DNA from 2 places in the Peribacillus sp. JNUCC41 genome. Region 1 is predicted to be linked to the other one. Evidence: riboswitches for the same ligand, from Rfam matches in the RefSeq annotation. Region 1 holds a riboswitch; the other holds the start of a gene.
The links. Region 1 has a riboswitch for cyclic di-GMP ahead of JNUCC41_RS00350 (anti-repressor SinI family protein). Riboswitches for the same ligand answer to the same signal wherever they lie in the genome.

Region 1 (15,810 bases):
TGACATGATGGACATCCAAAAGAACTACAGAGATGCAAGCAAAAGCATTACCCAATCATCCATAAACGGCAACGGAACGAAAATCGACGGAATCTACTATTATATTGTGTCGGATGAAGAAAAAGAAAAGGTTCAATCCGAATTAAAAGAACAATTATCCATTAAATAAGAAAAAATGAAAGAGCTGTCCGGACCCGCATCCTGACAGCTTTTTCATTTTCCCCGTCCAATATTCTGACAAAAAACGAACACCAATTGTAGAGATTTGTTGGAATTTTTGTTGTTTATTAGGCATTAAAAGACGGTATAATCTAATATGAGCTGAATATTCCATCTCCCCTTGCCCCTTTCATCACTAGACTCAATTATTCTTTGGACCTGGAATTCCACAACCAACTTTCATCAACTATCATAAAAAAACCAAAACAAAAGGAGTGTATTTAAATGAAAATCAAAGCAGGCAGCTGGGCTATGCTAAGCACACAGGACAAAATGTTCATTCTGAAAGCCATCAGTGATCGTTCAAGAATGAAATATGTTTCATGAGAAGTAAATCTATCCGGCACTACATGAGAGCATCACCTCTCCCTTTTCAATAAAACGAACTTGAGCCTGAAAAAGGAGAGGAATCTATTCAAACCGATAATCCCATAACAAACGCCATTCGCCTTTTTCTTTGACGACATAGCAATTTTGTTCCAAAGTAAACATTCCATAGCGAGAATTGAAGACCTGTGTAACTGGAACTTCATAGGCCGTTTTATGCAGCCTTCCACTCTTATCCAACTTCCAGTTCTTCACTTTCTTAGAACGGCCTACATCATACTGAAAGGACTCCACATCCATATGCTGTAAAAATACATGTGACCGATTTTGCACATAATCTGCTCGATTCGGAAATTTCAGCTTCGAAACGCTTTTTAAACTACTAGTCCATTTAAAAGTAATACAAGCTTCTGTACCAGGAGAATACTCGTCAAAAGACGCCTATAAGAATCTTACTTCTCCTCACCCTCATAGGTATCATTTATTAACGAAAAAAAAGAAGCATGTTTAGACATGCTCCTAAATATGTATCGTAAAATGATATTTAAATTTATTGGTGCCATCTTACATCAATACAAGAAAAAACATGACCATCCCCCATGAAACGAGCAGAATAAGGATAAAGTATCTTATGGATCATATTCTTTCAGGTTCCTCAATGATCCCACTTAATTTCTCCTTGATCTCCTCCACCATTTCATTCACAGTAACATCTTGTCCAGACTCACCTTTTGCAAAAGTGTCTTTTAAAATATCAAAAAAATCCATTTCAAATTTCCACTCCACCATTTCATAAGTTGTCCCTAATCTTTTTTCAAAGAGAAGGAATATAACTCTTTTATTATAGTAGAGACTGGCAAGCTGAATCTACTATAATACAGAAAAATCACAGAAAATTAACATTTTCTAAATATTCAGTAGGGATGAATACCACTAGCCAATATGTGTAGATAAAAAAACAAAAAAGGACCGATTCCTCAGCCCCTTCGATACCACAAATTATGCTTGCCCCATAAAATAGGTCATTAATGAAATCAAAACTAAAATAATAGTAATATAAGTCCCAATAAAAATTTTCTTGCTTCTCTGTTTCTTTTCATATACTTCCTCGAACGTAATGAATTTGTTTTTTGTCATCAAATAATCTCCTTCTAGTTTGATGGCAGCTATCTGACATCGCCTTTTGCGAAGTCCCTTTGCTTGATCTCTATAGTGTAGTATCGGCACATCATCAAATACATTTAAGCATTATTAACTATTTTTTATAGGCTATATTTCTTAAATTTGCAGAAGGTTGCGACTAACGCATTATGTACAATAACTAAATTCCATGATTTTCATGTGAAATCCTGCCTGGGCATCATTTTAATTAAGCACTTACATAATAAAATTCATGATTATTTTTATCCAACCTAAGAATGATAACCATAACGGTACACTGAATAAAGTTCCCCATATTAATCCCTTCATAAAAGCATTAAGTCCATCCATAATAAAAATCCCTCTCAATTAGGTTTTATTTTTATTATTGTCCCCATACTCTTTATTCTAGATACCTTTACGGTAATTTCGTGTAATGAAAACAAAAAAGAAGACTGTATAACAGCCTTCCCTAAGATAATTTTTCATTTTCCTTTTATGAACTCCCGCACCTCTTCAATAGATAAACCTAAACTTTTAGCCTCTAACATTAGATAAACCCATTCTTCCCGTTCATTGTTAGCTTCCATGTCGAATCCCACCCTACTTGTGGTAACACAGCCGTCTTAGCATTTAGCCTTAGACCTGTAATTTTGCCTCCCTACTTTTCAATAGGTTTGCCTTTCTCAAGAATATTTCACCTTAATTACTCCCAAGATTGATAAATCTCTTGAATCCCTGTTTCCATGGTGCTAAATAAACTATCATTCACTAAAAAATTCCCTTTAATTAAAACTATATTAATGTTAATTATACTTAAAATCGTATTAATAGCTCTTAATACTATTCGTTTTTTTCTGCCATTTTTCAACACTATTCATCAAAAAGTGACATTACAATGTTAACACATTGGTATTATGTGCTTTCTTTACAACTCATTTATTAAAAATACATTTATAATAGCTATTAATACGCTCGAACTTGCTATTTTACAAAAATAGTATTTCGAAATATAAATTCAGTTTTAATTTTTTTCCCCTAAGAAAAAAAGCCAGCATTACAAACCATACTATGGCTGTAACCTGACTGTTCGTGAACAAATATTTACACACTTGATTCCATTTGGATACCTAATAAATTGCTAAACATCCCTCTTTTTTCATTAGCTAACTGGTTATATTCACCAACCTGAATAATTTCTCCCTGATCCATGACCAACACTTGATCGGCATTGCGAATCGTCGATAAACGGTGAGCTATGACGATGATGGTCATTTTCCCTTTTAATCTTTCAATAGCTGATTGAATCTTCGCTTCGTTCTCGGTATCCAATGCGCTTGTCGCTTCATCCAATACCAGTATGGCAGGTTTGCGTAAAATCGCTCTGGCTAACACTAGACGCTGCCTTTCCCCTCCTGACAGTCGGACACCTCGATCACCGATTAGTGTATCCAGACCTTGAGGAAGCTTACTGACAAAATCAGCAGCTGCAGCGAATTCCAAAGACTCCCATATGGATTTCTCACTTGCATCAGGGTCAATGATCAGCAGGTTTTCCCTTATTGTTGCATTAAAGAGAAACGGATCTTGCGGGATATAACTTATGGACCTCCGCAGCGATAATAAGCGGTCATTAGTAAGGGGAATATCATCTATTCTGACTTCCCCCCTATCAGGTTGATTTAATCCCATTAATATATCAATTAAGGTGCTTTTTCCGGCACCTGATCGTCCTACTATAGCGGTCATACGGTTAGATGGTATGTGTATGTTTATATTTTTCAGGGCATAAGTGCTTTCATTTTGATCATAACTAAAATAAACATTACGGCAATCCAACCCTTGTTCAATATCAATAGGCTTGATATTTTTATAATCAGATTCATATAACTCTCTTGCGGCTCTACATTCATTTTGTAAATCCGATAGTGCTTTAAAAGACGGAAGCGTAGATCCTATTTGCTCTAAATTCGATTGAATGCTAGTAAACCTTGGCCATAACCTTGAAAAAATAACCGTAATCAGCATTAATTGTGCTGGCTGGGCCATGAACATCTTTATCGAAAAAAATACAAAAATGGCAATTAAGACTGAAGATACAATTTTGAAGATCATTTGGGAAGTAGTATTTAAAGTCGTTAACTTGATTCTGTTTTTTTCCATTCTCTTACTTAAAGACAGAAACCAGTTCAGATGAGATTCCTCTAGGGAATTACTTTTGATATCTTTCATTCCGTTAAGGTGATCTGTCATGCCCGCTAAATAGGTTTGTGTGAGCTGATAGGTTTCCTTCCCAATGGACTGAGACTTTTTCACAAATTTCCGGGACGAAAAAATAAGAATGAACCCAAAGGCTATTATAAAACTCGTCATTGGAACAGATAAATAAAAAGCTATACCGATTTGAATGAAAGTAAATATAAGTGAGGATATAAACTGTAAAAATAAATTTATCCCTGCACTTACATTGAAGGTTTCATTAGTCATGATGTTGATAATATCGGATTTCCTCTTTTTTAAATAAAATCCCCAATTGACTTGCAGAAGACTTCCATACGCCTCATCCCTTAACTTTCTAACAAAACCTTGTTGGATTTTCACTCCCAAGATTGTTTGATTCCGCTTAAATACACTTTGTCCCACCATTAATATCACATAAACTCCAAGTATTAATAAAAGGCTTAGCGTTTCCGGAATTCCCAAGAATAACTCATTAATCCAGCTTATGAAAGGTACTTCATCCGTTTTTATATCCATTACACCGGTCAATCCAATCAATGGGATCAATAAGAAAATTCCTGCACTTTCTAAAAAACCTATTAAAATCATACAAACAAGATTGATATAGAGAATTTTTCCCGAATAATCATGTATTTGTTTCGTAAAAAGTAACAGATGCTTCATCACCATATCCTCCATTCGCAGCCATTATTTGATCGTTTTCCTCCATGTTACCGGTGGTAAAGCGCGAAAATGGAAGGAAAGGTATCGGGTATCCACTTTTTTAAGATTATTTATCACAATGAAGATAGTAAGGTAGGGTGTTGACGCGTGGACTCCTGGACCTTGGAGGGTTTATTTGGTTAAAATGGAATGTTTTAAGGTTGTTAACTAGATTCCTGTTCTTTCAGACCTCTACTTCTGTTCTTTTTAGAGAACTTAGAAACAACAGTGAACCTATCCATCACTTCAGCTCCGGTTATATAAAAAGGTCCACTGCGCAGCCAAGCATGTGCAATGAGCCCTCCATTCTCATCTTTGGCTGTACCTAAATAAAGAGTGCTATCAATCTTTCGTTTTTCCAACATCTTCATAGCCGCTATGGCCTTTACAAGACACTGGCTTTCCCATATGGTGTAGCGGCTCATAATATTTATAGCCCGCGATACATTTGCTAAAGTCTCTTTATCCACTGCATTCAATTCATATGATGACTCTTTCATCAGTTCACCAAGTGTTGGGGCAACTTTTGAAAAGGAAATGCTTTTAAGATAGCGGGCCCGGCCTAAATGTAAAAAGGCTTCGATATACAGCAGCTTTGTCTTGAAATCTAATCGAAGAAAAGTCTGAGCTTTCTTTACGATATTCATTGTTTTAGCCTCCTAGACTAAAGATTCATTATACTAGGAATGTATGCTAACTAAACCTTGTTCCAGCAATTGACTTAAAAAGTCCGTGACATGCTCTTTACAATCGGTCGGATCGACATTGTATTGTGACTGTAATGTTGTAACTAACTCTTGAATTGTAATGGGTTCCTTCATTAACTCCCAAATTTGCCCGCCTAGTTCACCTAAATTATAATATTTTCCGTTAGAAACGCTTAACATGACTTTTTCCCCATCCATGTCACTTACTATGTTTCCTGGATTTTGGCTATATAGACTTTTTGTTTCAAGTTGATTAATATTCATGAACACTTTCCTCCCTTTTTAATGCATGTAAAATTGTTTCGGATAAGTTCGGAGCCGTGAAACGGTCCGTTGGTCTACGTAGTTGGAAAAACTCGATTTTCTTAATCATTTTGGCTGAAGTGTTGAAATGCCAGTCCATCAATCCAGATCTTTGGATAAAAAAATTGCGATATGTATGATGATATAATTTATAAAATCTTTGAAGAGATGGTATTGGCTTGATATCTATCTCGGTATCTTCACTCTTGATCAATTCAAAAACACCAGCAAGCGGGAGTTGTTCGGTAATAAACTGATCTTGAACAGGAACAGCGAATTTATCTTCTCTAACAATGAGTGGCTGATAGTTATTTGAATCCATTTCAAAATGATTTAAGCTCTCCAGCCATAATTTTTGTTGTGGATATGAAGGGGTTACAATGGGTATATTTTCATTATTTAGAGTTACTGGTATGACATCATCACTCATGAGCTTATAGCCCCTTTTTAAAAAAGCTGAAGCAAGAGTGGATTTCCCAGCACCAGAATCACCAACAATCGCATATGCCTTTCCATCTATGGCCACCGCACTTCCATGTATAGGAAGGATTTTTCTTTGCATCAAAATGGCACCCATGCATGTTCCGAGGATATAAAGCCGTATCTCATCTTCTTGCGCCTCATCAATTGGACAAAATTCTATTCTATTACCACTTTGGATCAAGAAAATGGCAGTATTGGAAACATGGAACATAATCCAGTCTTTCTTAATTACAAAATCATCTTCTGGAACTGAATGCTCAGACCATAATGCATGGAGATCCGCTTTTTCGATAACAATATCCGTTTTATCATCCACTATATTAATAGGAAGCAATTCAGGCAATGCTATATCACTTGAAACGGTTAAACCATACGCTTCATAAACTGTTCTTATTTTGATACCGATCATATAAATACCCCCGTACATAAATAACGTCTCTTAATTAGACAGTTCGAATGTTTAATACTTTGTTATTCTTGAAGTCATACCCCTATTAACTGGATAAATAGGGGCTTAGGGGAACCTAACAGACTTTGTAGCGTAAAAAGTTTAACTAAAAGTTATATCTCCTTTTGGAGTGTTTGATGGGAAAGCTGCATCTGTATATTCCCCTTCAGTTCCAAGCATTGTTTGATTAACATCAAGAACTTCTAATTCTGGTTTTTTCCATTCCTTTTTCATAGTATTCACCTCCTTTTAATTGAATCGTTTTAAAAATCGATACACAATTAAACTCCTCATTAGGAATTTATGGTCAGGATTCGTAGCAAGTTCGGGTTCAGTTCCTTTTATAACCGTTACTAAGGCATTCTTTATAGCTTGTCCATCCAGGAATTCCAGGGCTTTATCATCTGTGCTCAGCTGCTCAATCTCCTCTATGAATTCACCCCATTTAGGAAGCATACGGTGAATCCAATCAGCACCTTGCACACCTCTGTACCGTTGGTTTAGCCTTACTTTATCGGGTAAGACATTCACTGTAGCATTTCGAATCAGGGCACGATCCATCCCATTCTGTACATATTGACTTTCCGGTAGTGATAAACAAAAGCGAATAACACGGATATCATTAGTCGGGTCTCGCTTCCACAACTTATATCGTAAGGAGAGTTTTGTGGAAAGCGTATTTCCTGCATTCCATTGAAAGATATCTTCAAAATGCTTTTTTCTTTCATTAAAAATATCAGAATTCGAATACCAGCCTGTTTCATCTATGCCAAATTCTTTAAACCTGTCATATACCCCTGTTCCTTCTGCAAATCTTGGATTGATTAATGAAGGAATTTTATATGGCACACCTTCCGGAAAGATTCGATCAATGATTGGAAAGCCGATTCTTGCAATGGTTTTCACCTTTCGCAATCTAGATCCGCCAACATTATTCCTATATTGTTCCAACTCTTGATATAGTCGAACCCACTTTAGCCTTTTTAATAGAAGGGAGTAATACTCCAAGGGGAATCCCCAGGAAATTGAAAAGTTCCCTCTATCTCCATTAAGCAAAACACCCATCCCATCCTCATTCGCTTTTTCAAACATCCCTTTCAACCAGAAAGAATTTTCAAAAAACTTATATGGCATCTCCATGATGTCAAGAAAGTCTTCCATTTCGGAATAGGAGTCTTTCCCCTTAAAGTCACAATAATGATCAATAATGCCGCCAACGTGATCTACCGTCGATTTGATGAAAGGCCGCTCATCAGCCAAAAAGTATTTAGGAGTAAAATCTTTAAAATCTTCGGGAGGAATATAACTATATGTATGTAGTGCAGTGCTTTCGCGCTGCAATTTATTCACAGCAAAGCCGACAACCGCCCCGGAATCCAATCCACCACTCAACTGGGCGCCAACTTTCCGATGTGTCCTTAATCTTGATGTAACAGCTTCCTGGAAGACACTTTGAAATGCTTCTATGTAATCTTCATTAGATTTAAGTTTTAACTTATCCCCTTGAGTTAAATAGGAATATCGTTTTAAAGTTACTCTATTATTCTCAATTGTTAAGCTATGAGATGGTGGTATCTGTCTTATGGTTATATACGGCGTTAATGAAGAATCTACTGCATCAATCATTCCCGATACGGCCAAATACTCAGCAAGCCACTGCTCATTCAACTTTTTTTCAATGAAAGGTAATGACAAAAGCGGTTCCATAGTCGTGCAAAAGGCAAATTTCTGATAGTTTTGGTGATAATAAAGGGTTCTGCTTCCCGAAAAATCCCTTGCTCCAAACAGCTTCTGTTTCTTTTCGTCCCAAATGATAAAAGCAAAATCTCCTATTAAGAACTTGGGGGCCTCTTCCCCCCACTTATAATAGGATAGTAGAATCAGTTCACTATCCGTCATGCCCTTTTGATCGGATGGCTTAACCTGTAACCTCTGGAATAACTCATCACGATTATCAATAATCGCATCAGCAGTAATCGTACAGCGCCTTTCAAAATCATATAACGGGAGCTGCTCACCAACAGATTCCGGAGTAATCCATTGAGCATGACAGCCGAGAAAAACCTTTTCTGAATTCCACATTTGGACTGAATCAGCAGGGTACTTTTGTAAAGCCGTCATCAAATTATGGCAATGTTGAAGATTCATAGGCTCTTCATTAAAATGATAAATACCGGCTATAGCACTCATGTTTTCCTCCTGATTTGTTTGATTGTTGATTTATCCACTTATATCCATAATTTAAATTCGTTTAAGTTAGCATCTAGTATGCTTATTTTAACTTCCTTCTACGTTGGTTCATTACCTTGATGAAAATACTTCTATCATCTGACTTAAAAAATTTCACCCCAACTAATTTTAAGGGTGTCCATATTTCTTTCATTTGTAATAGAGGCATTTATATTCATCCTTTCCTCCATATATGAATATATTTCTCTTTCGTACTCCACTAAGAATTTTTCGTTCTTTATAACGAATTAATTAAGTTAAAAATAACATTTATTTTTCTCTGTGTCAATTTAAAATACTATCTCTTCACAATGATTGTGATTTAGAGAATAAACTGCATAAAATAGCTATTTTAGCTACACGCATTACACTTTCTTTAGTATATAGAAATGCCAGTTAGTGGGAAAGAAGCTATCAAGATGATGAAGAAGGAAATTCTCTCAATCTAACATTTGAAAGCATTATTTCCAACAATGATTTAACACCTTTGTGAATAAATAAACGAATTAACTTTTGCTAATTATATTTTTGTTTTAGGGGGGTAAAAACGTAAAGAAATAATTTATACAATACGAAGATACATTAACTGGAAGGAAAAATGTTTTTTATTCCAGAGACTGCAAATAATTAAAAAATATCACAACTATTATAAAAAAATAATTTGGAGATGACGTTGAAGAGGCCAAAGAGACGGCCTATTTTTTGCTCTAATATCTCTTTTCACAAAAGATATATTGCCTAATGATGAAGTAAAATTAAGTGTAGAAAGGAAGAGGTGTTCCGTTCAAAATTACCTGATTGACTGATATGAAAGGAAATTTTTATTCCGGGAAAATAGGAAAAGGAAAAACCTGTTTTACAGTAAGCTAAATATCTTTTCAATTATTTAATCATAAAAAACAATCAAAATTTTTTTACTCCCAACACATTCATGAAAATTAAGGATTTGCTTACCATTTATAAAAGATTAAGAAATACCAAGGGCTGGATTACTTTTTTGATGGGATAGAATTCCATTTGAATTTAAGGAGGCAGAGATAAGTGGTTATAACTACTGTATTTCTAAGGTGTGTAAAATGTACAAAGTTAATGAACAAACAGTGTTTAAAATGGTCAGAAAGTTATTTTTTTTACTTCAGTTTAGGTTTGATTTTCGTATATAAAGTTAAGGAATAGGGTGTTTTCCCCTACTCCACATATTAATTGTCACACCCAAAGAATATATAAATGTTGGAAATAAAAATAGATATCTATGCAACAGAAAGATAACACAAAATACTATACTATTTAAATTAGCTCCCTTTTGTTTTAGATATTTTTTCTATTTAAAAACTTTGTACCTTGTCTTTCTCCAGAACCACAAAAAAGGACGTAATGGAAAATATAAAAAATGAAGGAGTTTAGGCAACTTCAAAGTATTTACATCCATAGAACTTGGGAAAAATAATTTAATAATAAATATAAACTTATGCACATTCGACTTTTGTGAAAATAAATAACGATTAAGGAAGAAATATTTCTTCATATTTGTCAATAACGTATGATGCTTTTGATAATTAGCCAAGTTATCTTTATGCTGTAGTTCATTTAAATTACCCATTTCTATTATGAAAAAGTACGCCATTTGTGCTTGCTTTCTTGAAAGTTTCTCAGTTGATAATAAATGCATCTCTTGATTGATTGGACTGTTTAGTAGCTGAGAAGCTAAAATAATTGCTTGTCCTCCTGAATGATTGTTTTGTAATATATTATTGTTAGTTATTCTTTTTCTTAGAATTTGATCAATATCTACCAACCAACGTAGACGAAACCAAGCATGTCTAGCACCATGTTCAACTAGGAATAAAAACAAATCATCTACTCCGAGATAGTAGACAGGATAGCTTGTAATTTCACTAATCCTTTTACGTTCCCATAATTCATTAAAATTCGGCACCTTCGTAGGATAAGGGTGGATTCTCCAATGGACTTCAATCTCGATCCTCTTTTGAGGGTGAAAATAGCTTACGTGATGATTCATCCATTTCCACTTGGCAAAGGGGATTTCCTCTCTTTCATAACCCAAATTCAATAAAAACTCGTCTGCTCTTTTTAAATCGGCTATTTGAATTAGAATATCTAAATCCTTGGAAGTTCTCAAGGAAATATCTCCATATAAGTCAGCTGCAATTACAGGACCTTTCAAGAAAAGAAGTCGAACCTGATTTTCTGTAAACACTTTGCTTACTTGTTCCATCTCTCCGCTTAAGTGTAGCATTTGAAACGTATTTTTTTTATAATCATTGTACAAGGTTTGAATAACATGTGAAGGAACAATTTTTTCATCAATTTTAATTAACTTTGAATAAATTAATGGATAAACCCGATGATGTCTTGTTAAACTTAGGAATTTCTCCCAATCAATATCTTTAGGTAATTCAATACTTAATTTCTTTATATTATTTTCATCTTCTATTTTCAGGATTTCAAGTAACAAACTTAATTCCTTAGATAATAAATCAAAATCGAGATTGAAATTGTTATCCATTGACTCCTCCTTAGGCATTTTAACTAATTTTGATATTTCCCCTCATCTGAACTCTGCTTGATATTAGTACCTCTACTCCAGGATAAACTTTTGGCTAAAAATCGCCATTCAAAAAAGGCTGTAATCATAACGAGATACTAATAGTATCAGTTATTTCAAAACAGCCATATGATTTTTAACTTGTTACTCGTTTATAATAATGATATTAAAAAGATTTTATTTTTTAGAAAGTGTAACTAAAATAGTGTTAATTACTCTTTCCTGTTCTTCAATCGTCATATTTGAACCTGATGGCAAGCAGATACCGTTTCCAAAGAGATGATCTGAGATACTTAACTGTTCATCATGGGGAAAGTATTTGCACCCTTCAAAAATTGGCTGGAGATGAAGTGGTTTCCATACAGGCCTTGCTTCAATATTTACATCCGCTAGTGAATTAATTATATCCACTGAAGAAAATCCGAGTTTTTCATTATTTACTGTTAATGTAGTTAACCAACGATTAGAAAACGTATCCTCTAGTTCAGGCATAAATTGTAAGCCCTCAATTTGTTCTAGAGCTTGTTCATAACGTTGAAAAACTAACCGTCTAGCATTTATACGGTCTTCCAATACCTCTAACTGTGCCCGTCCTATACCTGCAAGAATATTACTCATACGATAATTAAAACCTATCTGACTATGCTGGTAATGCATAGCAGAATCACGTGCTTGCGTGGCTAAAAATCTAGCTTTCCGTAACGATTCTTCATCATCTGACACGAGCATCCCACCACCAGATGTAGTAATAATTTTATTTCCATTAAATGAATAAACCCCAAATTTACCGAAAGTTCCGCTTTTCTTTCCTTTATATGTTGAACCAATCGATTCAGCTGCATCTTCAATAATAGGCACTCTATATTGATTACAAAGTGATACAATTTCATCCATCTTAGCACTCTGGCCATATAAATTCACCACAATAACTGCTTTAGGAAGATTGCCTTGTTGCTTTGCTCCAACAAGGGCCCTTTCTAATGCTTTTGGGGACATATTCCAAGTGTCTGGCTCAGAATCAATAAAGACTGGTTCTGCCTTCTGATAAACAATCGGGTTAGCGCTAGCAATAAATGTAAGGGATGAACAGAACACTTTATCGTTCTGTTTTACATCTAACAATTGTAACGCTAAATGGATTGCTGCTGTACCGGAGCTGAGTGCCGCTGCACCTTTTGTGCCTGCATACTCAGCCAATTCTTTTTCAAAGGCGTCAACATTAGGACCAAGCGGCGCAATCCAGTTGGATTCAAACGCTTCATTAATATATTTTTGTTCGTTTCCACTCATATGTGGTGATGACAAAAATATTCTTTTCTGCTGTATAGTTGATTGTGTCATAATATCACGACCTTTTATTATTCTATTGATTTAGCAGGTGTCCCTGCTACTTTTTTGAATTCTCCTACATCTCGTATAACAGTTGCTCCTGCACCAACAATACACCAATTACCTATACTTATATTTGGAATAATTGTTACACCTGCGCCGATATGACTTCCTTCATCTACTTGAACATTTCCAGTTAATGTAGCATTTGGAGAGAGATGAACAAAGTTCCCAATTCTGTTCTCATGTTCTACAATCACACCTGTGTTTATTATAGCATGCTGCCCAACCTGAGTATCTGCATTAATAATGGCACCTGGCATTACAACCGTTCCTAATCCTATTGAAGCAGTTGGACTTATAATTGCACTACGATGTATAAGAAGTGCGTACCGGTCGTACGGAATTTTTAATGTTTCTACAATTTTCTTACGAATTTCATTATTACCTATTGCAACAATAAAACTAAAATGGGAGTTACTTATCAATTGATTAACTAAGGAAATAGGACCGTATAAAGTCCCATTCTGATGTTTAGTATCTATAAATCTATCATCTAAATATGCCCCTATTTCGTATTCCTTTAAAGAAAGTAAGATATCCTCAATTACTTTACTATGGCCACCCTGCCCAATAATACAGATTTTTTTCATAAATGCTTCTCTTGCATTGATTCTTTTTGATATGTACCCCTAAATTTTTCAATGGTAACATGGCCATTCTGACTAATACCTTCAGACTTAAACACCTTTTGCACTGTCATAAATAGGATTTTCATATCCAACCAAAAAGAGCGATTATCAACATACCAAACATCCAATTTGAATTTTTCCTCCCATAAAATAGCATTTCGACCATTTACCTGTGCCCAGCCAGTAATACCAGGACGAACTTCATGCCGTCTAGCTTGCTCAGGTGTATATAACTCCAAATACTCTATTAATAACGGACGAGGACCGACTAGACTAATATCACCTTTTAATACATTATACAGTTGGGGCAATTCATCCAAACTAAGCTTTCGGAGTAACTGTCCAAACTTTGTTAAACGCACATGGTCAGGCAGCAATTCACCTTTTTCATCCCGCTCGTCTGTCATAGAGCGAAATTTGTAAACATTAAACGACTTTCCATACATTCCAGGACGTTGTTGTTTAAATATTATAGGTGATCCTAATTTACACTTTATAAGCAAACCAGTTATCAAAAAAACGGGTGACAAAAAGATAAGCCCTAAAAAAGAGAAAATAAGATCAAATAGTCTTTTCAATATAATCACTCTTTTTCTTTTTAGAAATTAAATAGTTAAATAAATTTATTTGTTTATTTATCACTTTTTCTTCATCAAATAGTTCTTCTACAATTTTCCGGCTCTCGTTTCCAAATTTCACTCTTTTATCTTTATTTAAGAAAAGCTGAATCATCTTTTCAGACAATTCTTTTGATGATCCTTTATTTACCAAATACCCGTTTCTTTCGTTAAACACTTCTTCCCGACATCCCCTAATATTTGTTGCAATAACCGGTAACTTCATTGACATTGCTTCAATAATAGATCTTGGTAAGCCTTCACGATAAGATGGAAGAACAAATACATCAGTTATAGCCATTAGATCTGGAATATCTTTTCTAAATCCTAATTGGATAATCCCTGGGTTATTTAATAACTCTTTCATCTTATGATAACTACTTTGGTCACGTTCACTTTCCAGCAGACTTCCTATTAAAACCAGTTTAATATTATTATGCATTTTAGAAATACCATTAAAAGCTTCTAATAGTTCAAAAATTCCTTTTTCTTTTACTAACCGTCCTACAAACATAAACACAACATCCTCCTGATCAACATCAAGATTAGATCTAAGTTCACCTACCTTAGATACTGACTTCAGGTTAGGATTAAATTTATTATGGATATCAACACCGTTACTCAAATGGAGTATGCGATTTTCTTTATGACAGAATTTATCTTTTAAAGCAAGCTCATAATCTTCACTGCTTTGTAAGAGGAGCCAATCTGTCAAAAAGCGGGCAGCATATTTCTCGATATAATAGAAAAGTTTATATTCTCTAGGTGACATATCTTCATGAAAATAAAAACCGTGAGCTGTATAAATGATATTTTCTATACCCGCCAATTTGGCTGCAACCCTACCTATTAAGGCGGCAATTGGTGTATGTACATGGACAATATCATATTTTTCTCTTTTCATTAACTTGAACAGTTCAAAAACTGATTTGAGATTAGAAACAGGGTTAATTTGGCGATCGATTTTTATATCCACCATCGTCAACCCTTCTGTTCTTAACCTTTCAAATCGTCCGGTGTCTGTACATGCGTTATGTACCTCATACCCTTCCTCCATTGACTTGAGTATCAATGGCTTTAGTAGAGCGTCAACACTCAAATCAATTGCACAAATTTGTAGTATTTTTTTATTTTGCATCCTATAATCTCCAAAGAGTAATATTATCAGGGCAGGTTTCTCTTTCTAACACACTCTTAATATCAACAACTATTCCTTTACCATGCTTAAGTAATTGACTAAATTGTTCCCATCCTTTTTGAATATAATCATCGTGGGCTACAGCAAAAACAACTACATCTGCTGGCTTAAGTTGATTATGAGGAATTAATTCAACCCCGTATTCTTTTACTGCTTCACCAAAGTCAGCCATTGCATCTGTGACTTGGACCTCAATTCCAAACTCCTCTAGTTCTCGAATAACATCTATTACTTTAGAATTACGAAGATCTGGTACATTTTCCTTAAAGGTAAGACCCAGTACAGTTACTCTCGCCCCTTGTATAGGCATATTTTTATGAATCATTTGTTTAACCAAAGAAGTTGCAATGAATTTACCCATTCCATCATTAATACGGCGGCCCGCTAAAATAACTTCGGGGTGATAACCTACGCTTTCTGCTTTATGAGTTAAATAATATGGGTCAACACCAATACAATGTCCTCCAACTAAACCAGGGGAAAATTTCAGGAAGTTCCATTTCGTTCCGGCAGCCTTTAATACTTCATTCGTATCAATATTTAGACGGTCAAATATAATGGATAACTCGTTCATTAGTGAAATGTTAAGATCACGTTGGGTATTTTCAA
Region 2 (15,810 bases), 1.5 Mb from region 1:
CGTTACATCCTTGCCTTGTAACGTCTCTCTATTTATGTCTGGCTTCTTTTGGCTTTCGAGTAAAGATTCACTTTTATACTTTCAAGAACTTCCTGACGGACATCAAGCTGCCCCATATCCCGATAACGGCACCAATTACGATGAGGATGGCCGAGACTTGATAAATAAATGGATTTGCAGGCAGGAAATCTATGAATTTGAACGTGATCTGCGGTGCTGCATATTTATATAGATTGTAGTAGAGTACGGAGATCAGACCTATCGGAATGATGGAACCGAGCACTCCCAACCAGAGACCCTCCAAGAAGAATGGCCAACGGATGAACGTATTCGTCGCCCCTACCAACCTCATGATCTCAATTTCTTTTCTTCTGGCTACAATGGTAATTTTAATCGTATTCGAAATCAGGAACATTGCAGTAAATAGTAAACCTACAATAAGAACGATTCCTATGTTTCTAGCAATATTAACAAAGCTGAATAGTTTCTCGACATAGCCTTGTCCATATTTAACGCTTTGGATATACTCCAAACCTTCGATCTGTTTTGCCACCTTGATGACATCTTGCGGGGATTTCGTTTTGATAACATAAACGTCCCTTAATGGGTTATCTTGTTCAAATGGTTTAAAAGCATCACCATTATCTCCTAAATCATCTATTAAATTAGTAAGCTCTTCATCTTTTGGAGAGAAAATCACTGATTCAATGCCGTTCATCTCCGTAATTTGCTTACCGATAGCTTTTATATCGTCATCATTCGCCGCATTATCAATATGTGCCCGAACTTCGACATCTTTCTCCACATTTCCCGCGATATGATTTAAATTCATCATGAGCACTAAAAAGACGCCAACCAATGTTAGAGTGACCGTTACTGCACTGACTGAAGCAAACGTCATCCATCCATTACGGCCAATATTTTTAAAACTTTCACGGAAGTGACGGAGCAATGTTCTAAATTTCATATCCGTAATCACCTCGATGTTCATCGCGTACTATTTTTCCACTTTCAATGGCAATGACACGTCGTTTAATATTGTTGACGATGTCCCTATTATGAGTGGCCATGACAAGCGTAGTTCCGCGTTTATTAATTTCTTCAAATATGTTCATGATTTCCCATGATGTTTCGGGATCAAGATTACCTGTAGGCTCGTCGGCTATGACTACCTTAGGATCATTGACGATCGAACGGGCTATTGCAACCCTTTGCTGCTCCCCACCGGATAACTCGGAAGGCAGCATCCTCGCTTTATGTTTAATGCCAACCAGATCGAGGACTTCCATGACTCTCTTTTTGATTTCTTCTGGTTCCTTTTCAATAACTTCCATGGCAAAAGCAACATTTTCATATGCAGTGAATGTTTGAAGGAGTTTAAAATCTTGGAATACCATACCGATATTACGGCGGAATAGAGGAACTTTCGAATTGCGGATACTTGGCAGGCTAATGCCATTGACCAAAATATTACCGCTTGTAGGCTTTTCTTCCCTATACATCATTTTGATGAAGGTCGATTTTCCGGCACCGCTCGGACCCACTACATAAACGAACTCGCCTGGCTTTATTTTCACATTGATTCCATTAATGGCAATTACGCCATTTGGATATGTCTTTTTCACATCTATCATTTCTATCATTCTAAAACCACCTAATTTGCTTGGATTATCACTATGTACCAACAGCTTTTTCGACAATTTTCACTGAAATCTGACAGGAATCTCTCTTACTTGAGCACAGAAACATTATAACATCATATTTTGTCAAATTAAGCATAAAAAATATTACAGTTTCATTTCAGTTAGTCATATATCAACATCTATGTAATAATTCCAAGATTTGGTTACTCGATAAGGGATTAAATGTGAGTTGTTTCGAGGTTTTAAAGGAGGCTAAATGAAACGTCCTGCTAAAGCAGGACGTTTCGTCGATCATTATTTATGTCCAGCAAGCCATTCAGCGACCATGCTCGCTTCCTTGCCTTGGATTATACCTTTTGGCATTCCACCTTGCCCATTCGCAATGACTTTTTCGATGTCTTCTTTCGAAAGCTTAGAACCGACCTTCGTTAAATTCGGTCCCACGCCGCCTTCAAGATTCACCGCATGACAACTTGAACATTTGTTTTCATAAATTTTAGCGGCATCACCTGCACCTGCCGTAGTCGTTTCATTATTTTCATTTGCAGGCTCTTTATCTGCAGAATCATCATTCCCGCCGCATGCAGCCAAGGCCAAAGATGTACCCAAAACTAAGGCTAACCATTTCACTTTCATCGAATTTACCCCCTCTGATTTATACCAGCACAAGAACATTATACCAATTTCAATCCAGTTTAAAACCCTCCCCGAGTACCTCCGATGCGTCCATTACAATTACAAACGCTTTAGGGTCAACGAGTTTCACCAATTGTTTCAATTTGGTGAATTCCGATTGGTCTATTACGCACATCAAAATTGGACGAGTATCATCCGTATAGCCGCCATACCCGGATATCCCTGTTACACCCCGGTCCAGCTCATGTATGATAGCATCCCTTACTTCCGTTTCTTTATTCGTGATAATTAATGACATCTTCGAATGGTTCAATCCAATCTGGATAAGGTCGATCGTCTTGCTTGTCACATATAAACCTATTAATGCATACAGCCCTTTTTCAATATCAAAAACGATGGCAGCACTTAAAACGATGATTCCATCAATGACAGCGACACAGGTCCCCAATGACAGATGGGTATATTTATGGAAAATCTGTGCCGCCAAATCGGTCCCCCCTGTGGAGCCCTTTCCGCGAAAGACGATCCCCAGGCCAAGTCCGACCATCATCCCCCCGCAAATCGAACCAAGCAATGCATCGTTCGTCCATGCATCCCAATCCTTTGTCAGAAATACCACTAAAGGCAGAAACAAGGTTCCAATCAGGCTTTTGGCTCCGAAATGTCTTCCAAGGATAATAAGCCCCGAAATGAACAATGGGATGTTAAAACCCCAAAGTACATAAGCCGGTTCCCAACCGAGAGTTGAATCGAGAATCGTGCTAATCCCGCTGACTCCGCCGGATGCCACCTGGTTAGGCAGTAAGAATACATTAAAACCAATGGCAATTATGGCCGAACCGACAATCACCAATCCATACTCCATTAACTTTTGAATTAAAGGGTGCTTCTTCTCCCGGTACCTTTTCTTCATTCTGCATAAGTCTCCTCGAACCATCATTATTATTTAGTATTGGCCGAACGAGGTAGGGCATCCCTTTTCAATCCTGTAAATGTCAGCCAGAAGATTCGTTATAAAGGAAATCATAAAAAAAGCCGGACCGGGGAAACCGGTCCGACTGGCTGATCTTATAATTTTGAACGCAAGTACGCATCAATGAACATATCGATATCCCCATCCATGACTGCTCCCAAGTTTCCGGTCTCCGCACTGGTACGGTGATCTTTAACCATGGAATACGGGTGGAAAACATATGAACGAATTTGGCTGCCCCAGCCAATTTCCTTTTGCTCACCACGGATTTCATCCAATTCCGCTTGTTGCTGTTCAATTTCACGTTGATACAATTTGGCTTTCAGCATATTCATGGCCTGGGCCTTGTTTTTGATTTGAGATCTCTCGTTTTGGCACGTTACCACGGTGTTCGTAGGTATATGTGTGATCCGGACTGCGGAGTCCGTTGTATTGATATGCTGACCACCTGCACCACTTGCCCGATACGTATCGATTTTCAAATCTTCCGTGCGTACTTCTATATTGATCGTCTCATCGAATTCCGGCATGACTTCACATGAAACGAATGAAGTATGGCGTCTCCCTGAGGAATCGAAAGGGGAAATCCGGACAAGACGGTGGACCCCTTTTTCCGCTTTTAAATAACCATAGGCGTTATGGCCTTTGAAAATTAAAGTGACACTCTTGATTCCAGCTTCATCACCTGGAAGGTAATCAAGGGTTTCCACTTTAAAGCCTCTTTTTTCACCCCATCTTGTATACATACGAAGCAGCATGGAACCCCAATCCTGGGACTCCGTTCCGCCCGCACCAGGATGCAGTTCAAGGATGGCATTTTTCGAGTCATATTCTTCACTTAGTAAAAGTTGAAGTTCGAAGTCATTCATCTTTTGTGAAAGTATCGTGATTTCTTCTTCCAGCTCAGCCAAAAGTTCTTGATCATTCTCCTCTTTCACTAATTCATATGTCAAATCCAGATTTTCATATGATTCATTCAGTTCGGACAATTGATTGACCTGTTCTTTCAAAGCATTCGTTTCATTGATGACAATTTGTGCTTTTTGCTGATCATTCCAAAAATCGGGATGTGTCATCTCATTTTCAAGCTGTGCGATTCGTGCCTCTTTTTCATCTAAGTCAAAGAGACCCCCTAAAGTCCGTTAATCGTTGCGCTGTCCGTTCAAGTTCATTTCTTATTTCTGCTAATTCCATTTCTCTTCACCTCATTAAGTATGTTAAAAAAAATCCCCGAAGAGGGATTCGCTTCATTACAAATAAACCTCTTCAAACTATATGCAAGTATATTGCTTTATGCAAACTAAACATGAAAAGAGGCGGCAAGCCTTACACTTAACCGTCCCATATTCATTATACACCTAACTTTAGCCTAAATTGCCATGGCAATTCTTATATTTTTTACCGCTGCCGCATGGGCATAACGCGTTTCGGCCAACGTCTTCCTTTTTACGGGCAGGGGCTTTTTTCACTTTGCCCCCATCTTCTTCCTTCGGATTGACCGCTTGTCCTTTTATGACTTCCTTACGCTCCAAATTGTTGCGGATTTCAGCCTTCATGATGTATTTGGCGACTTCATCCTCCATTGAAGCAATCATGGCTTCAAACATTGCGAAACCTTCAGATTGATATTCACGTAACGGATCGATCTGGCCATAAGCACGAAGGTGGATCCCTTGGCGCAATTGCTCCATTGCATCAATATGGTCCATCCACTTACTATCGACTGCACGAAGAACGATTACTTTTTCGAACTCACGCATTTGTTCTTCAGATAGCTCTTCTTCTTTTTGGTCATAGCCTTCTTTCACTTTTGCTAAAATGAACTCAACCAATTCCGATTCATTTTTCCCATCCAAATCAGCTACAGTGATTGAACCTTCATTAAATAGGTTACCATTCAGGTAATCCACAAGGCCTTGTAAATTCCAGCCTTCCTCATCACCCATTGGTGCAAACGCGACAACATTCCGCTCAATGGATCCCGTAATCATCGTTTCGACAATTTCACGTAAGTTTTCACTTTCCATGACATCGAAACGCTGTTTATATATAATTTCCCGTTGTTGACGGAGAACATCATCATACTGCAGTAATTGCTTCCGTGAATCGAAGTTATTGCCTTCGACCCGTTTCTGTGCGGATTCAACGGCCCTTGTCACCATTTTACTTTGAATTGGCTGGGAATCATCCATTCCAAGGCGTGCCATCATGTTTTTCATGTTATCCGAACCGAAGCGGCGCATCAATTCATCTTCCATTGATAAATAGAATTGAGTGACCCCTGGGTCTCCCTGACGGCCTGACCGACCACGAAGCTGGTTATCTATACGCCTGCTTTCATGACGTTCCGTGCCGATGACAGCAAGGCCTCCAAGCTCCTTGACACCTTCACCAAGCTTGATATCCGTACCTCGTCCCGCCATGTTCGTAGCAATCGTAACTGAGCCTTGATTACCTGCATTCGCAATGATTTCCGCTTCACGCTCATGGTTCTTGGCATTCAAAACATCGTGAGGGATTCCTTTTTTTGATAAATAGGCGGATATGACTTCAGATGTTTCGATGGCAACCGTACCGACAAGCACAGGCTGACCCTTTCTATAACGCTCGGCGATGTCTTCCACAACAGCCTTGAACTTCCCATCAGTTGTCGCGTATATAAGATCCGCCCTGTCATCCCTGATGATATTCCTGTTTGTCGGGATCGCAATGACATTCATATTATAAATATTGCGGAATTCCTCTTCTTCCGTTTTGGCTGTCCCGGTCATACCTGAAAGTTTTTCATACATCCTGAAATAGTTCTGGAATGTAATCGTCGCAAGAGTCATGCTTTCATTTTGAATTTCAAGTCCTTCTTTCGCTTCGATCGCCTGATGGAGACCTTCACTGTAACGGCGGCCTTTCATCAAACGGCCAGTGAATTGGTCAACGATGACTATCTCGCCTTCCTGGACTACATAATCCACATCCAAATGCATGGAAACATGCGCCTTTAACGCCTGATTGATATGATGATTCAAAGTAACGTGATTAATATCGAACAAATTATCGATATTAAACGCTTTTTCAGCTCGATTCATCCCATCTTCCGTCAGCTGAACACCTTTTGTCTTTTCATCATATGTGTAGTCCGTTTCTTTTTTTAAGGTTCTTACAAACGCATTGGCCTGGATATAAAGCTGAGCCGACTTTTGTGCGGAACCGGAAATGATCAATGGCGTTCTCGCCTCATCGATCAAAATCGAATCGACCTCATCAATGACAGCAAAGTGCAGCGGGCGCTGTACCATTTGTTCTTTATATAACACCATGTTGTCACGAAGGTAATCAAAACCTAACTCATTATTTGTACTGTACGTAATATCCGCATTGTACGCCGCCTGCTTTTCTTCTTTAGAATGACTGTTCAAATTCAATCCGACGGTCAAACCAAGGAAATCATACAATACACCCATCTCGGTGGCATCACGGTGTGCCAGGTATTCATTGACAGTAACCACATGTACACCTTTACCGGTAAGCGCGTTTAAATAAACAGGCATGGTGGATGTTAAGGTTTTACCTTCCCCAGTTTTCATCTCGGAGATATTTCCATCATGAAGGGATGCCCCACCCATGATTTGAACACGGTAAGGATATAAGCCCAGAGCACGCTTTGCACCTTCACGCGCAACCGCAAAAGCCTCGACAAGCAAATCATCAACGGTCTCCCCATTTTGATAACGCTCTTTAAACTCGCCCGTTTTGGCACGCAACTGTTCATCCGATAGTGCAGCCGTCTCATCAGCCAGTGCTTCGACCTGATCGGCGATTTTTTCTAATCGTTTGATTTCTCGCTTATTCGGATCAAAAACTTTATTTAATATATTAAGCATTCAATAACGCTCCTCTATTATGGTAATGATCGTTCAATGACTAAATTCATATAAGTAAGAAGAAACACATCTTCTATTATTACTAATGCACGCTTAATTTTACCACTTCTATTCTAGAGGTACAACTTCATGTCACTTCCCTGGTATAGACCTGAATTCAATTCTTGCGAAAAACAATGGATAAATGAGGAGTAAAACTGTTAAAATAAGAGGAAGTATAAAAAATATGTTGCAAACTCCCCACTATTCCATATGCAAATGAGAATTATCCATAACCTTCCATCACTAGATGCTATGTCCTCTCTAGCGATAGCATGTCAAGGTAATCCATCCTTACAGGCGTCATGTTTTGAATGATAAGGTGGGCTACTGAAACTTAATAGCGGAAGATAAATAGAACATGTTTCGAGGTGGTATTGATGATTGGTGAACGTGTAAAAAAACTGCGAGAAGAAAAGAAAATGTCAATGACTGAACTTGCCGATAAAGCGGGTGTGGCAAAGTCTTATTTAAGTTCGCTCGAGCGGAACTTACAAACGAATCCTTCTATTCAATTTCTTGAAAAAATCTCCGCCGTACTTAACATTCCTGTCGATGCCCTGCTATATGATGCTCCAAATAAGGAAACCTTGGACAATGACTGGATGAAAATCGTTGAGGAAGCCATGAATTCAGGTGTTTCAAAACAACAATTCAGGGAATTCATCGAGTTTAATAAATGGAGAAAAGATAAAGAAGAGTAGAGTGGTAAGTAGAGTGGTAGTGCACTAGTTTACCTACATAATCCAATAGAATATAGTTTGAATAAGCTAGACTCACCAGGATCTCAAGGAGACATTCACCCTATAAACAGCTAATGAATCGAACCACTGTTTATAGGGATGTTCTCAATCTTGTTCGGAATCTATTTTCCATCGTTCTCCTCAAAAGTTACCTCAACGCTTTCCCTTTTCAAAAAAGCACTGATTTCCTCTTTTTTGAAACCCAAACGCCTTGCTTCTGAAATCAACTTCACCCATTCTTGATCCATTGCCACATTAGCCACCTCTTCTACCTCCTAAAATACTCTTGTATTTCAGGCAGACCAGCCATCATAGTCACAAGGACCTTAGACCTGTGCCTTTGCGCCCTAATCTTTCAATCAGTTTGCCTTTGTCGTGGTATTTATCACCAAATACAGTGCTTATAATCATATTATAACGGAAACGCACTCCATATATTGCTATTTTATGTCGGTAATCCATATAAATGCAAAAACTTTCATCCGACAAAATATTACAATATTGAGAAAATTCACAGTTTAGGCAATTTAACATAGGCTAATTCAATTTCTTTTATTTGAATAATAGTGAATATTGCTCTTCTTACTATTCCATTGAGGTGTGTTGATTCTCTCAATTATAAGTGCATCAAGGGCTTTTTGCGCAGTTAAATCCTCACCGCAGGTCGGGCAAAGCCACTTTCCATATTCCGCACTGCTAAAAGATGCCCTATGGCATGTATGGCAATTCTTTCGATACAAGTTTTCCAACCCCTCTGCACCTAATTCAAATTGTTTTTTTATAAATAACCAATTGTTCTTTTTAAAGAACTAACAATTTGAGTATAGTGCAAAAGTTAGGGGTATTTAAATAGGTAAAACTAATCATTTATCTTAATAAAGAACATCATTCGTTCTTTTAAATGAACTTTTGGATTTTTTAGAGAACAAGGCTTTTTATAGCAAACCCAACAGCCAACGCATTCTATCAAAAAAGCACAACCCAGAGGCTGGGTTGTGCTTTTGATCTAAGATTAATAGTTAACTAGGTTCAATCAATCCATAGCGTCCATCTTTTCGGCGGTACACTACGTTTGTTGTATTAGTATCCGCATTCGTGTAAACGAAGAAACTGTGACCAAGCATATTCATTTGTAAAATCGCCTCTTCACTGTCCATTGGCTTTAAATCAAAGCGCTTATTGCGGACCACTTCAATATCATTATCGTCTTCAAATTCATCCACCACTTCGTCAACATCCGTATTGAAGGCGAATGCATCGGGTGTCGTAGATAGATTGTTGCGGAACTTACGATTGACCTTCGTTTTATGTTTACGAATTTGGCGTTCAAGCTTATCATTGATCAAGTCAATGGCAGCATACATATCCGCATTTTCCTCTTCAGCGCGAAGAACCAAATTCTGCATGGGAATCGTCACTTCGACTTTAGATGTATTATTGTTCACTTTTAAATTCACTAACACATTTGCATCTGGTGTATTGTTAAAATATCGTTCTAACTTGCCAATTTTCTTTTCGACGTATTCTCGAATTGCTGGAGTTACCTCAATGTTTTCACCGCGTACGTTGTAATTCATAAAGTGAGTCCTCCTTAAATTAAGACTATACAGTTAGATTCTACAATACCCCTCCGGTTCCCTTTAGAAACACATCATGAAATATGTCGAAATCATGAAACAATTGTCGGAAGGTTTGAAAAGGGTTGATGTCTGCCCTAGCTTCATTATATCAAATGCTATGCTATAAAGAAAAAATTAAGCCTATTTTATTTACAGAAAATTTAAAAAAACTTAACATAAAAACCGTTTGGCATCCAAACGGCAGGGTAATCAATTTCTTTTATCATAAAACATGCCATCCACAGATAGACTTTCATACGGGTTCGTGTATTTATTGGATGATCGTTTCTTCTTATTTATTTCCTGGATATCCCGCTGTATCTCCTGCTTTTGAAGCTTCAGCAAGTGATCGACCTGCTGGTTGAGCAACAGTACCGCACGGCCCAATTGTTGCTCTTCACCAGTAAACGGCGGGTTGATTTGAGAAAGAAGCCCATCCCGCTGATCGATCAGCTTTGTGACCCTTTCTATTTTATCATCACGTTCTGTGATCGTGCGATCTTCCAGAACGGCAAGCAATTCAGCAGTCAAATCATGAAAGGTTCTAATCACCATTATACTTGACCGCTTTGGGTAAATTGTTTTTTCCGATTGATCTGAATTACTTCCTTCCAAGTATTCCGGAACTCAGTAACAAGCCCCTCCACTTCTTCCAAGGCAGCAACATCATTTTTCATATTCGCTTCGATCAGACGCCGGTTCATGAAATCATACAGACTCATCATATCTTTGGATACATCCGCGTCCATATTCAGCGTCACCATCAATTCGCGGATAATATTTTGCGCCTTGATGATGTTCGTATTCTTCACTTCGATATTTCCTGCTTCAACGGCTTTCTTCCCAAGCATGATGAACTTCAAACAGCCATTATAAAGCATTAATGTAAGCTCTCCCGGGGATGCTGTATTGACTGAATTTTGCTGGTACGATTGATATGGATTATTTATCGCCATACTTAACTACTTCCTTTCTGACATACCTTAACTAAAATAAGAAGCTAACGATGCACTTTGGCTGTTTGCCTTTTGAATCGCTTTTTCCATCGCCGTGAACTGGTTATAATAGCGCGATTCCAGTTTCGTTAACTTCGCTTCAAATGTGGAAATCTTCTTATCCAGCCCATCAACCAATTTTCCGAGTGTAAAATTGTTATTAACATAGCCGGCCTTCCCGGCTTTTTCAGTAATCACCTTCATCGATGATTCTATATCATCCCTTAACCGGCGCGCGAGTCCTTTGTCGCTCTTTTCCGAACCATTGGCCATGAACAAATCATAAATCGCATTGGGATCCTCACTAATGGCTGCCCGGAGCTTGTCCTCATCAATCGTTAATTTACCGCCCTCCAAATAATTTTTGGTGGTGGTGATACCCAAACTGCTAAGACTGTTTTTTCCCGTAATTCCATCCACTGAAGTATATAGAGATGACCTCATTGTGGTCAGGAGACTTTTTAATGTCGAGTCGCTTTTTAACGTTCCGCTCTTCGCTTTTTCTTCCCACAGCTTCACTTCATCCTCTGTCATTGCCTTCTTTTGCTCAGAGGTAAGCGGCGTAAAGGAGCGATATTTCGCTTCACCCGTTTTATCTTGAACCTTTTTAATGACTTCATTGTATTTATTCACAAACTGTGTGATCGTATCCAGGATGGCATCCACATCAGCTGTTGATGAGAATGTAACTGTATCGGTCGTTTTTTGCTTTACCGTTATTTCCGCTCCATTAATCTGAAACGTATTAGAAGGCCGGGAAATTTCCAGTCCATTATAAACAATGGATGCATTTTCCCCTTTTGTGCCGCCAGTTCCTTCATTGTTACTTGCCATTTTTAACATATCGAAAAAATCTCCGGTGCCCCCTAATTCAATTTCAGCTCTATCCTTAACATCACCGGTATTTTTAGCAGTGATGGAAAACTGCTGGGACTCTTCATCAAAAAATAGGGTCACTCCTGAGTTAGCGTTAATTTTATTTATCACAGTCTCTAACGTATCGTCCCCACTAAGGGTAAGCGTGTACGGTTTTTCCACTGTCACTCCATCTTTTACTTCCGTATCAAAACCGCCATCTTTATTGATGGCGAGTATCGTAATATCTTGTGGTGTCGTGAAACCCAATTCCGATAGTTTCTTTTTGGAGTCGGTAACAGCTGATTTTTCCGTACTTGTCATGGTTGCTGCTTTGGCAAGTCCATTCACTTGTACATTCCCGGAAAAATCACTGGTCGAATTCACATTTCTCACTGATACAGCATCTGGATTCGAAACCGACACCTTCTTTTTTATAAAGGAGGATTGCTTCCCGATTCCATCACGAATGAGCGTATCCAATTCTGATAAAGCTGTATTGATCGAACGGTAATCATCCCGCTGCCATTCGGAATACTGCTTTTTCTGTGTTAATTTATCCAATGGCACCCGTTCTGCCTGCATCATGCTCTTAACTAGTTCATCAATGTCCATCCCGCTTGCTAAACCACTGATTCGTACCATAATAAATCACCCGCTTATATTTTTTCATCCACCATTATGCCGACAAACTCCGTCATTGCCGCATAGAAATCCAATAACTTCTTCGGAGGAATTTCCCTGATCGTCTCATCCGTCACGTCATCGACTACCTTGACATAGTACTCATTCAGCTTTTCGTGATATTCAAAACGAACGGCCGTATGTGCCGGATTCAGGAAGGTGTTCAAATTATCCACCAATTCCTGCATCTTTTCTTTTGAAGGCTCATCAGTAGATTCTACACTTTGCTCCGAATAGGCAAGCGTATTCATTTCCCGCTGATAATATGAACTGATTCCTTCCGAGATTGCTGTTCTAAGTTGTGAGGAAAGAATATTCGTGGACAAACTCTCCAGCATCTAAATAGCCCCCCATATAATGTCTTTACTTTTTATATCGGTTCTTACAGTTTTATATTTAGTAAAGCTTTTTGACCTTTTCTATAAAAGAGATTCTACTAAAAAACTCCAGAAGAATAACTTGAGTCTAGTTGATTTCCACTTCAGGCACTCGCTTTCCGCGGGCGGTCCGGGAGCCTCCTTGGCGGTTTTGCGCCTGCGGGGTTCGTATTCCCGCAGGAGTCTCGCACCTTACGTTCCAATCAACTTTGTTTTAGCATTTAGATGGAAATCCTTTTACCTACATTCTTTTTAAAAAAATTAAAAGATTAAAACTGAGGTGATAATCACTTCTCTACGTTCGAAAAAAATTATGACTGACGATTATATTTATAGGACTTCCCTTTTTATTCAAATGAACCTGCGAACATACTAGGAAGAATGGAATATCCCATCCAGCTTGTGATTGATAGCGTGTTTACCAGTCATTTCACCATACACAATCACATCTTCATCTACGGATTTTGTAGTACCATCACACTCAATGAAGTCATTATGATTGTAGCCATAAGATTCCTTGCAGATAGATAAACGAATGGTCCCTTACTTTTTAAAGGTCAGTAATCCCTTTTTTCTGCATCGTAATGTTCCTTACACCCTTCAATCAGTACAAATAAAAGAGCCTAACACAAAGTGTCAGACCCTTTATTGTTAGGCTAACTATCCAATTAACGAAGTAATTGAAGAACGCCCTGGGGTTGCTGGTTTGCTTGCGCGAGCATGGCTTGTGCTGCTTGAGAAAGAATGGAGTTCTTAGTTTGATCCATCATAGTCTTAGCCATGTCGGTGTCTCGGATACGAGATTCTGCAGCAGTTAAGTTCTCTGAAGAAGTGCTCAAGTTGTTAATTGTATGTTCTAAACGGTTTTGGTTTGCACCCAATTTAGAACGTTCTGCTGATACTGTTGTAATCGCATTTTCAATCGTTTTGATTGAATCAGATGCAGATTTTTGATCAGAAATGTTGATACCTTTTGTAGCATCTTTGTTTAATGTAGTTGAAGTTGTGGTATCAGCACCTACAGTAGCAGCCTGAGTAAGATCCCCACCATCAACAACGGTAGCTATTACTGATCCCTTGCTCGCTTTATTAATTGCATCTAAAACATCTTGCTGTTTAGCTGAAATAGCACCAGGATTAGTAGTATCCCCAGCTTCTTGAGCTAATGTGATAGTAAGTGTTTTACCATCATCACTTAATGTAGCAGTTGTTTCATTTACAGCAGCAGCATCTTTGTCTCCAGCAGCTGTGAATGTGACTTTAACCGCTTCACCCTTGTCGTTTCTAATTTCGATTTCACTGTTACCTTCAAGAGCAGTCTTATCTCCGATTTGACCTTGTACGCCTAAAGAATCAGCATCCATATTGTTGATAGTCAATTTAATGTTTTGACCTTCGTTAGCACCGATGTGGAAAGTTACATCTTTAGCATCACCGTTGATCAATTTCTTCGTGTTGAACTCAGTGTTTTCAGCAACACGAGTGATCTCTTGAGACAGTTGATCCACTTCTTTTTGAAGTTCAGCACGGTCAGTATCCGTGTTTGTGTCATTTGAAGATTGAACAGCAAGTTCACGCATACGTTGTAGAATGTCGTGAGTTTCGTTTAATGCACCTTCAGCTGTTTGGATTAAGCTAATACCATCTTGAGCATTACGAGAAGCTTGATCCAGACCGCGGATTTGTCCACGCATTTTTTCAGAGATTGCAAGACCAGCTGCGTCATCGCCTGCACGATTGATACGCATACCTGATGCAAGTTTCTCCATCGATTTAGATTGTGCATTCGTTGCTGCACCTAATTGACGGTGCGTGTTAAGAGCTGTGATATTGTGATTGATAATCATTTTTGTTTCCTCCTTGAGTCTTAAGTCCCCACGTCCATGTGGTTGTTTACGATGGGCAGTGAATAAGTCGGCCGCCTATTTCACTACCCATCGTTGTATAGTTAATATCGACCTGCTTGGAAACATATTTAGCGGATTTTAAGATTTTTTCTTGAAATGCTCATTTATATTTTCCAGAAAATTGGTTTCTGTTTTTGAGGCTGTTCTATTTTCCTGCTGGATGGACAGATAGACTTCCTTCCTATGGATATCGACGTTTTTAGGGGCATTGATCCCCAGTTTAATCTGTTCCCCCTCAACGGACAGGATCGTAATCTCGATATCATCGCCGATCATGATCGCTTCATTTGGTTTTCTGGTCAAAACGAGCATCATTTCCCCCCCTGTTCTGTTGGAGGTTCAAACAGTCTGTGCTTTGTACGGTATTCACTAGCATTCATGATAAATTGCTTACCGACTTTTTTGGGGCCGTTTATGATGATGGGAGCCTGTAGATTGGCCGTCGTTTCATTGAAAGGGTCCTGGATCGTTAAGATGACGAAAGTGATGACTTCCAGTTCCGTTTCAATTTGTAAAGAAGATAACACCTCATCCGTGAGCTTCACTTCGTAATCGTGAAACACTTCAAAAGGGTCCGTTACAATGAAGGCAAGCCCTTTTGTTTCTATCGATTGCAGGACGAAAAAGGGCGTGTCATCCAAAGCTAGCAAGCAAAACTGTTTTTCTTCTAAAAACCCTGGTATCCCGTTTTCAAATATATAAATCTCTTTCTCTGCTAATTCGAGTTCGCCATGAAATTTTGTTTGTATGATCATCTATGTTTTCACTGCCCTATCTCATCTGGAAATAAATTGATGAAATCTATATCCAGCGCATTTTTTTGTAGAATTTCCACATCCACACTTCCTGGTGTGTAAGTATGGATCGCCCCATTGATTTGAGCATCAATGATCGGTTTTTGTACGGTTGCTTCAATCTCCACTCGGGCCGGCTCGTAGTCCAGCTTCACGCTGAAATGAGAGGGAATCCATCCGAGTTTGAATTGCTTATCAGGCCCTTTGCTGTTTTGCCTGGCCTGTTCAGCGATTGGATTGCCGCCTTTTTCAATATGCCTCAGTTCCGTTCCCTGCTGGGCACGTCTTGCCATACCCGCCAGCCAATCCTGATATCCCTGCTTTGCAAATTCATCGACTCTTCTTGAGAGGCTTTTCAAATCCATGTCTTCCCTTGCTTGTGACTGATCGATCGTCAGCTTGCCTGGTGTCGTTTGAATCTCCAGTATGGCTTGCGGCTGTTCGATAGATTGGACCGCCGCCTTCTGTTCGATTTGCTGTACAGGCTGCTCTAGATTCAATCCAATCTTCATGGGGGTGGATTGCAATCTGATTTGTGGAATCTGCATCATCAACACTCCTTATAGAAAAAAGCTATCCATTTAAGAATAGCTTAGCGAAGAAAATCCAATAAACTCGGTTGCATGATTTTTGCGCCGATGCTTAAAGCAGCACTATGGACACTTTC

Region 2: linked by a shared signal. The riboswitch ahead of JNUCC41_RS07600 (anti-repressor SinI family protein) and the one ahead of JNUCC41_RS00350 (anti-repressor SinI family protein) in region 1 are both predicted to bind cyclic di-GMP.

Annotation. Positions count from the first base shown of each region.
Region 1 covers NZ_CP062163.1:56,580-72,389, forward strand. Annotated here, with positions in the region: gene JNUCC41_RS00335 (polyisoprenyl-teichoic acid--peptidoglycan teichoic acid transferase TagU) at 1-169, shown strand, start outside; gene JNUCC41_RS00340 (hypothetical protein) at 631-879, opposite strand; gene JNUCC41_RS27005 (YwzD family small protein) at 1,183-1,314, opposite strand; gene JNUCC41_RS00345 (hypothetical protein) at 1,546-1,683, opposite strand; gene JNUCC41_RS00350 (anti-repressor SinI family protein) at 2,172-2,276, opposite strand; cyclic di-GMP riboswitch class I at 2,295-2,378, opposite strand; gene JNUCC41_RS00355 (ABC transporter ATP-binding protein) at 2,791-4,590, opposite strand; gene JNUCC41_RS00360 (lasso peptide biosynthesis B2 protein) at 4,794-5,276, opposite strand; gene JNUCC41_RS00365 (lasso peptide biosynthesis PqqD family chaperone) at 5,310-5,600, opposite strand; gene JNUCC41_RS00370 (HPr kinase/phosphorylase) at 5,590-6,531, opposite strand; gene JNUCC41_RS00375 (paeninodin family lasso peptide) at 6,673-6,804, opposite strand; gene JNUCC41_RS00380 (asparagine synthase-related protein) at 6,820-8,760, opposite strand; gene JNUCC41_RS00385 (nucleotidyltransferase domain-containing protein) at 10,121-11,326, opposite strand; gene JNUCC41_RS00390 (DegT/DnrJ/EryC1/StrS family aminotransferase) at 11,543-12,706, opposite strand; gene JNUCC41_RS00395 (acetyltransferase) at 12,724-13,347, opposite strand; gene JNUCC41_RS00400 (sugar transferase) at 13,344-13,964, opposite strand; gene JNUCC41_RS00405 (glycosyltransferase family 4 protein) at 13,948-15,141, opposite strand; gene JNUCC41_RS00410 (nucleotide sugar dehydrogenase) at 15,143-15,810, opposite strand, start outside.
Region 2 covers NZ_CP062163.1:1,514,805-1,530,614, forward strand. Annotated here, with positions in the region: gene ftsX (permease-like cell division protein FtsX) at 74-967, opposite strand; gene ftsE (cell division ATP-binding protein FtsE) at 957-1,643, opposite strand; gene cccB (cytochrome c551) at 1,938-2,279, opposite strand; gene JNUCC41_RS07580 (YitT family protein) at 2,329-3,144, opposite strand; one part of gene prfB (peptide chain release factor 2) at 3,348-4,382, opposite strand; one part of gene prfB (peptide chain release factor 2) at 4,384-4,446, opposite strand; gene secA (preprotein translocase subunit SecA) at 4,617-7,130, opposite strand; gene JNUCC41_RS07595 (helix-turn-helix domain-containing protein) at 7,550-7,873, shown strand; gene JNUCC41_RS07600 (anti-repressor SinI family protein) at 8,035-8,175, opposite strand; cyclic di-GMP riboswitch class I at 8,206-8,291, opposite strand; gene hpf (ribosome hibernation-promoting factor, HPF/YfiA family) at 8,932-9,489, opposite strand; gene JNUCC41_RS07610 (flagellar protein FliT) at 9,742-10,086, opposite strand; gene fliS (flagellar export chaperone FliS) at 10,086-10,487, opposite strand; gene JNUCC41_RS07620 (flagellar hook-associated protein 2) at 10,515-12,026, opposite strand; gene flaG (flagellar protein FlaG) at 12,041-12,403, opposite strand; gene JNUCC41_RS07630 (flagellin N-terminal helical domain-containing protein) at 13,111-14,289, opposite strand; gene csrA (carbon storage regulator CsrA) at 14,428-14,661, opposite strand; gene fliW (flagellar assembly protein FliW) at 14,661-15,104, opposite strand; gene JNUCC41_RS07645 (DUF6470 family protein) at 15,113-15,691, opposite strand; gene flgL (flagellar hook-associated protein FlgL) at 15,736-15,810, opposite strand, start outside.